DNA from 2 places in the Rhizobium sp. BK275 genome. Region 1 is predicted to be linked to the other one. Evidence: riboswitches for the same ligand, from Rfam matches in the RefSeq annotation. Region 1 holds a riboswitch; the other holds the start of a gene.
The links. A riboswitch is a leader RNA that binds a small molecule or an ion and turns the genes downstream of it on or off. The one in region 1 is predicted to bind cobalamin.

Region 1 (3,798 bases):
GGAGCAGGGCTCCAGCCATCCGCTGGCGCTGGCGATCCTCAACCGGGCGAGGGCCGATGGTGCACCTATGCCGCCGGCTTTCGAACTTGAGGCGCTGCCGGGCAAGGGTGTGACGGGCAAGGTGGGCGGCGAGACGCTCGATCTCCTGTCGCCGCCGGCTGCGCGTGAGCGTGGGGCGCTGAATGAGGGGCAGGATGAGCAGGTCGCTGTCCTGAACGGCGCGGGCAAAAGTGTTTCGGTGCTGCTGATCGATGGCGTCGCTGCCGGCCTGATCGCCATGCGCGACGAGCCGCGCGAGGACGCAAAGAGCGGCGTTGCGGCGCTGAAGGCGGCCGGTGTGCGCGCCATTATGCTGACCGGCGACAACAAGCGCACGGCCGCTGCCGTTGCCGGCGATCTCGGCATCGACTGGCGCGGCGAGCTTCTGCCGCAAGACAAGCAGCGCATTGTCGGCGAGTTGAAGCGCGAAGGGCTTTTCGTCGCCAAGGTCGGTGACGGCATCAATGATGCGCCGGCGCTTGCGGCTGCCGATGTCGGCATTGCCATGGGCGGTGGCGCCGATGTGGCGCTGGAAACGGCGGATGCGGCGGTGCTGCATGGACGTGTCGGCGACGTGGCGCGCATGATCGACCTTTCGAAGCGGACGATGCGCAATATCATGCAGAACATCACTATCGCGCTCGGGCTGAAGGCGGTGTTTCTCGTCACCACCATCCTTGGCATCACTGGCCTGTGGCCGGCGATCCTGGCGGATACGGGCGCGACCGTGCTGGTGACGATGAACGCGCTTCGCCTTCTTCGGATAAGGACGTAAGGATTTCTTTGGCAGCGTGATGCGGCAGGGGCACGCTTGCCACATCACTGTTCTCGGGATCCGCCGATCTGGAGCAAGGAGCCAGTTCGGTGCCTTAACTGGAGCTGCCTCAGCAACAACAGGCGTGCCTTTTGCGCGACGCCACATCACGATTCGGGCATGAATCCCGAAGCAAAAATCGCGAAGCGGCTACAGGCTTGCTCTCTTCCTCCCAGCCGTCTCCACTGCCTGTTTTCTTGATCATTTGTTAACCACGTTTTTCACAGGAATGCAGCGATTTCAAACATCCCGTAACGCGATGCACAAACCATCCGTTGACGCAAACCGGGATTCGCGTACTATATCTAGTGTTCAAGGTTCCTTCGATTCGTGAGGGTCGGGGGCTAAGACGGGAATACGGTGCGTTTCGCCATGACGGCGCGACAAAGCCGGAGCTGCCCCCGCAACTGTAAGCGGCGAGCAACTGTCCGATTTCGGGTCACTGAGGCATGACGCTTTGGGAAGGCTGGGGCAGGGGCTTCGACCCGTAAGCCAGGAGACCTGCCTTGAATAAAACGTCCACGGGCGGGATGTCCGGAAGGTCGCGTGCATGAAAGCGGAATCTATCCGTCCTGTTACGCTGCCCCGAACGTCCGCATGAGCACTTCGGGGTTGAAGTTATGTCGAGAACGTCAAGGCCGCCGCCCGCGCAAATCCTGCAAGGGATAATTTCAGGCGTTTAAACGCCAACTCTGCAAGATCATCATCAAGCGTTGCCCCGGACGCCGTAAGGCGCCCGATCCCAGTATTGCGTCCGGAATCCATTGACATCACGAGGAACATGATGAGCGTTACCGTTTACAGCAAGCCTGCCTGCGTTCAGTGCACCGCCACCTACCGTGCCCTCGACCGTCTGGGCGTCGACTATCAGATCATCGATATTTCCGAGGATGCCGACGCGCTCGATCGCGTTCGCGGCATGGGCTACATGCAGGTTCCTGTTGTCGTTGCCGGCGAGAACCACTGGGCGGGCTTCCGTCCCGACATGATCAGCGCCCTCTCCTGATTGGAGAAGAGCGATGGGCCTGATCGTCTATTATTCCAGCCGGTCCGAGAATACCCATCGTTTCGTCGAGAAGCTGGGACTACGCGCGGCGCGCATTCCCGTCGGCGTTGAAGACATCCACATCCGCGAACCCTATGTGCTGATCTCGCCCACCTATTGTGGGGACGGTGGCAAGGGCGCCGTACCCAAGCAGGTGATCCGCTTCCTCAACGATGCGGAAAACCGCTCCAACATCCGCGGCGTGATTGCAGCGGGCAACAGCAATTTCGGCGAGACCTACGGGCTTGCCGGCGACGTGGTCTCGCAGAAGTGCCAGGTGCCGTATCTCTACAGGTTCGAGCTTCTGGGAACTGCCGAGGATGTCGCCAATGTCAAAGACGGGATGGGACGATTTTGGACACGGGGACAAACCTGACGCGGGATGCGGGGGCAAAACCGCTCAAGGCAGTGGAAGCGCTGGACTATCATGCGCTGAACGCGATGCTGAACCTCTATGACGACGAGGGCAAGATTCAGCTCGACAAGGACCGCATGGCGGCCAAGCAGTATTTCCTGCAGCATGTGAACCAGAATACGGTGTTCTTCCACAACCTCAGGGAAAAGCTCGATTACCTAGTCACCGAGCGCTATTACGAGCAGGAGGTGCTCGACCAGTATTCCTTCAATTTCGTCCGCGATCTGTTCGATCAGGCCTATGCCAAGAAATTCCGTTTCCCGACCTTCCTCGGCGCATTCAAATATTACACCAGCTATACGCTGAAGACCTTCGACGGTAAGCGCTATCTGGAGCGCTACGAAGATCGCATCTGCATGGTGGCGCTGGCGCTCGCCAGAGGCAATGAACAGCTTGCTCGCGATCTGATGGAAGAAATCATCTCCGGCCGTTTCCAGCCGGCAACCCCGACCTTCCTCAATGCTGGCAAGAAGCAACGCGGCGAACTCGTTTCGTGCTTCCTGCTGCGTGTCGAAGACAATATGGAATCGATCGGCCGCTCCATCAATTCGGCACTGCAGCTTTCCAAGCGCGGCGGCGGCGTGGCGCTTTCCCTGACCAATATTCGCGAGGCGGGTGCGCCGATCAAGCAGATCGAAAACCAGTCTTCCGGCATCATCCCCGTCATGAAGCTGCTGGAAGACTCGTTCTCCTACGCCAACCAGCTCGGTGCCCGGCAGGGTGCGGGTGCGGTCTATCTCAATGCCCACCATCCCGACATCATGCGCTTCCTCGATACCAAGCGCGAAAATGCCGACGAGAAGATCCGCATCAAGACGCTGTCGCTCGGCGTCGTCGTACCTGATATCACCTTCGAACTCGCCAAAAACAATGAGGATATGTACCTCTTCTCGCCCTATGACGTGGAGCGGGTCTATGGCGTGCCCTTCACCGAGATATCGGTGACGGAAAAGTACCGCGAGATGGTGGCGGATGCGCGTATTACAAAGAAGAAGATCAAGGCGCGCGAATTCTTCCAGGTCATTGCCGAAATCCAGTTCGAGAGCGGCTATCCCTACATCATGTTCGAAGACACGGTGAACCGAGCAAACCCGATCGCCGGTCGCATCAGCATGAGCAATCTCTGCTCGGAGATCCTGCAGGTGAGCGAGGCCAGCGAATTCAACGACGACCTCTCCTACAAGACGATGGGCAAGGATATTTCCTGCAATCTCGGTTCGCTGAACATCGCTATGGCGATGGATTCGTCTGATTTCGGCAAGACGATCGAAACCTCGATCCGCGCGCTGACGGCCGTGTCCGACATGAGCCATATCTCCTCGGTGCCCTCGATCGAGAAGGGTAATGACGACAGCCACGCGATCGGCTTGGGACAGATGAACCTGCATGGCTATCTCGCCCGCGAGCGCATCCATTACGGTTCGGAAGAAGGCGTCGATTTCACCAATATCTATTTCTACACGGTGACTTATCACGCTCTGCGTG
Region 2 (3,798 bases), on a different contig from region 1:
GAGGCGAGCTGGCGGTGGATCTGGCTTTCGGTCGTGCGCGCGCCGATGGCGCCGTAGCTGACGAGATCGGCTATGTATTGCGGCGTGATCGTATCGAGGAATTCGCAGCCGGCCGGGAGGCCCATGGCGTTGATGTCGAGTAGCAGGCGGCGGGCGAGACGCAGGCCTTCCTCGATGCGGTAGGTGCCGTCGAGATGCGGGTCGTTCATCAGGCCTTTCCAGCCGACGGTCGTGCGAGGCTTTTCGAAATAGACGCGCATGACGATTTCGAGCTCGCCGGACAGGCGTCGTCGCTGCTCGACGAGCCGTGACGCATATTCACGGGCGGCTGCCGGATCATGGATCGAGCAGGGGCCGATGACGACCAGCTGGCGGTCGTCCTGACCGGTCAGGATATTGTGGATCGTGTCGCGCGTGCTGGTCACGGTCCTGGTAATCGCGCGGTCACGCGGGATTTCCTTGATAATATCGGCAGGTTTGGTCAGCGGGGTGATCTCGACGATGCGCAGATCATCAATAGTGTCAGTCACGGCATGCTCTCCTGTTTGGTCATACCGTGCGGAACAAAAAAGCCGCCAGGTAGACTAGCGGCTGTTCGGGTTGTCGTCGCGTTAGTTTTGGTTACGCACAGACCCGCATCCGCTGGAAGCAGCGGTACGAATAAAATCGCGATGCGTAGACGGACGAGATCGACATGCAGGCTATGTAGCGATGCGGAAACTAATTGTCACGCAGAATTTTACAGGTGAGAGCCCCTTAGCGGGCAGCGGCGGAGATGCAGTTCCGTTCCAGGCCTATTCGCTGAATTGACTTGCTGCCATGCCGTTTCCACGCCATAGATCGCCCGTCAGGTGCCCGCCGTCACAAGCGGGAGAATCGGGAATCCGGTGCAAGACCGGAACGTGCCCAACGCTGTAAGGCCGACGCTTGCCGCTCACCACGCCACTGGCCGCAAGGCCGGGAAGGCTGCGGCCAAGTGGATGACGCCAAGTCAGAAGACCGGCCTGGCAAGATAGACCCAACCCGCGCGGACGGCGGGCGGTTGCGTTGTTGGGGATTTGACGATGCGACCCATTGATGATGCCGTTTGCCCGGCATCCAGCTTTTCTGCGGCCGAACGCGAGGCCGTCTATCATGCCATCACGACGCGGCGCGACGTGCGCAGCCAGTTCCTGCCCGACTCCCTGCCTGATGATCTCGTCACGCGATTGCTGACGGCGGCGCATCACGCGCCTTCGGTCGGTTTCATGCAGCCGTGGAATTTCATTCTGGTGAAGAGTGCCGAGGTGAGGGCGCAGGTGCGCGATGCCTTTGCGAGGGCGAATGAGGAGGCGGCCCTGATGTTTACTGGCGAGCGGCGGCAGGCCTATCGCTCGCTGAAGCTCGAGGGCATCGTGGAGGCGGCGCTCGGCATCTGCGTGACCTGCGACCCCACCCGCAGCGGCAGCGTGGTGCTCGGGCGCACGCACAATCCGCGCATGGATAGCTATTCCACCGTCTGTGCCATCCAGAACCTGTGGCTCGCAGCGCGAGCAGAAGGCGTCGGCATCGGCTGGGTCAGCATTTTTCGTGAGGGCGACCTGAAGGAAATCCTCGGCATTCCCGATCATATCGAAGTCGTGGCCTGGCTCTGCGCCGGCTTCGTCGACCGGCTCTATGACCAGCCGGAACTGGCGGTCAAAGGCTGGCGGCAACGCATGCCGCTGGAAGATCTCGTCTTCCATGACGGCTGGGGACGATCAGACCGTGAGCCGGTAACTACTGCTGTTGAGGTTGGGGGCCGGATGTCGCCGGATTAGCGAGATCGATCTTGCCCTCATCGCCGGCAAGGAATTGCGGCCCGACCTGCCGGACCTTGCTGGCAGAGGGATCATAGGGGCGATCCGCCACCTGCGGCGGGGGGGCAGGCGGGGTGCTAGCCGCCTTCGGCGCTTCCGTCTGGATCGCGGTGATCGAGCCCTTCGGCTCGGGCGTCGGCGCATAGGCGGCCTGGCTCTTTCGCATCTGCTCGTAATAGGCAGACAGATTGCAGGAGCAGGCGGATTTTTCGCCAGGTGCACGGGTCTTGTAGGCGAAGGCGTTCTTCATCGCGCTGTAGGGCGTTCCCGTTGCCGTCGAAATCATGTTCGAGGTCTCGGTACTGGAAACGTCGCGATAGAAGAGTTCCGTTTCGACGCCGGGGCACATCTTCGCGCAGGTCGCGGCATCACGGTCGAAATCGACCGAGGTGGCATTGTTGCTGATCGGGAAGAAGCCACCATCGCAGGTGCGCACGCAGATGGTACTGACGGGCGAGAGCATTTCGGCGCGCGGCAGGCCGTAGCGCTCGCCGCCGCCGAGCGGGATGAACGTGTCGCTGCGCATGGCCTGCTCTTCGATGCTCGGAGCCGGCGCGTAAGCGTTGCCTTCGGCAGGTCCGCTGAAGCTGTCGCTGTTGCAGTCATTATCTTCGAGCGCGGCCATTAGCTCCTCGCGGGCCGCATCGGGGCCGGACTGGCGCAACTCGTTGCGGCGTTCCTGAAGGAAGCCGATGTTGTCGACCATCTTGGCTTCAGCATGCTCAAGTTCGGAGCAGAAGCCGGCGTTGTCGCCGCCAACGACGACCATGCTGCCGGAGGTGCAGCCATACCGGCGCAGATCGCTGCGCACCTTACGCAATTCGAGATTCTGTTCGGCAAGCGCGCCGGCATATTGGCGCATCTCGCTGCTGCTGTTGCCGAAGGTTTGCGGCAGGTCGGCAAGGCGCCCGCGCAGATCCTCACAGATCGCATTGGTCTGCGCCGCCGCAGGAGCCGCGAATGCCAGACAGAAAACGAGATACAGGTTTCGGCGCTTCACGACGTCGTTCCGGAAAGAGAAAAGCATCTATCAGTGCGTTGCGGCTTCAATCCACCGCGCTTTGTCTTAACGTGTTTCCCTTAATAAGCTCGCAGTAATTCCTAGCGTATTTTTGCGATCTTATCCAGCAAGCCGGATGCTTCCACTTTCCTGTCTCCTGCAATCACGCGGGAGACCGTTAATATCTAGACAGTTGATATGACAGATATTTCCGACGAATCCTGCACATGCGAAACGTCCGCAGAAATACCGGATACCCAGCAGGGCCTTCACGTTTTCGTGGACGGTTGTTTTGACCCCGGCGCAGGGCACGGGGGATGGGCCTTCGTCGCCTATCGCGATGGCGTCGAGATCGCCTCCGGCTTTGGCGGTGCAAGGGATTCCTCCAATAATGCGATGGAAGTGACGGCCGTGCTTGAAGCGGCAATCTGGATCAACGGCACAGCAACAGGCGTAGCGGCAGTCATCTGGTCCGATTCCGCCTACGCCGTCGAAGGCTGCAACAGCAGGCGTGCGATCTGGAGGAACAATGGCTGGAAGAAAAGCAACCCGACCGGCAAGGCCAGAAACCGAGCGATATCAGATGCGAAAATCTGGAAAGCCGTCGATATCCAGCTATCCGAGAATTCCCTTATAAGCATCGTCTGGTGCAAGGGCCATTCCGGCACCGATGGCAACGAACGGGCCGATGCGCTGGCAGATCAGGGACGCCGATCGATACGGCGTGCCTGATTTTCCAGATGCCGACGCGCAACCGGCTTAGGCCGGCTGCGATGCCTCTACGACAGCGAGCGCCGCCATATTGACCACGCCGCGCGAGGTGACCGACGGCGCCAGGATATGCGCCGGCATCGCCGTGCCGAGCAGGATCGGGCCGACATGCAGGCCGTCGGTCATCGACTTGACGACGCCGAGCGTGATGTTGGCCGCATCGAGGTTCGGGAAGACCAGCAGGTTGGC

Region 2: it holds a riboswitch for cobalamin, as region 1 does, so the genes downstream of both, bluB (5,6-dimethylbenzimidazole synthase) here and nrdH (glutaredoxin-like protein NrdH) in region 1, are expected to answer to the same signal.

The regions. Positions count from the first base shown of each region.
Region 1 covers NZ_JACHZL010000008.1:379,298-383,095, reverse strand. Annotated here, with positions in the region: gene FHT82_RS25300 (heavy metal translocating P-type ATPase) at 1-814, shown strand, start outside; cobalamin riboswitch at 1,152-1,377, shown strand; gene nrdH (glutaredoxin-like protein NrdH) at 1,638-1,859, shown strand; gene nrdI (class Ib ribonucleoside-diphosphate reductase assembly flavoprotein NrdI) at 1,873-2,274, shown strand; gene nrdE (class 1b ribonucleoside-diphosphate reductase subunit alpha) at 2,253-3,798, shown strand, end outside.
Region 2 covers NZ_JACHZL010000007.1:259,277-263,074, forward strand. Annotated here, with positions in the region: gene FHT82_RS22485 (3-deoxy-7-phosphoheptulonate synthase) at 1-530, opposite strand, end outside; cobalamin riboswitch at 833-1,023, shown strand; gene bluB (5,6-dimethylbenzimidazole synthase) at 1,065-1,799, shown strand; gene FHT82_RS22495 (DUF2865 domain-containing protein) at 1,759-2,838, opposite strand; gene FHT82_RS22500 (ribonuclease H) at 3,037-3,570, shown strand; gene FHT82_RS22505 (NADP-dependent malic enzyme) at 3,598-3,798, opposite strand, start outside.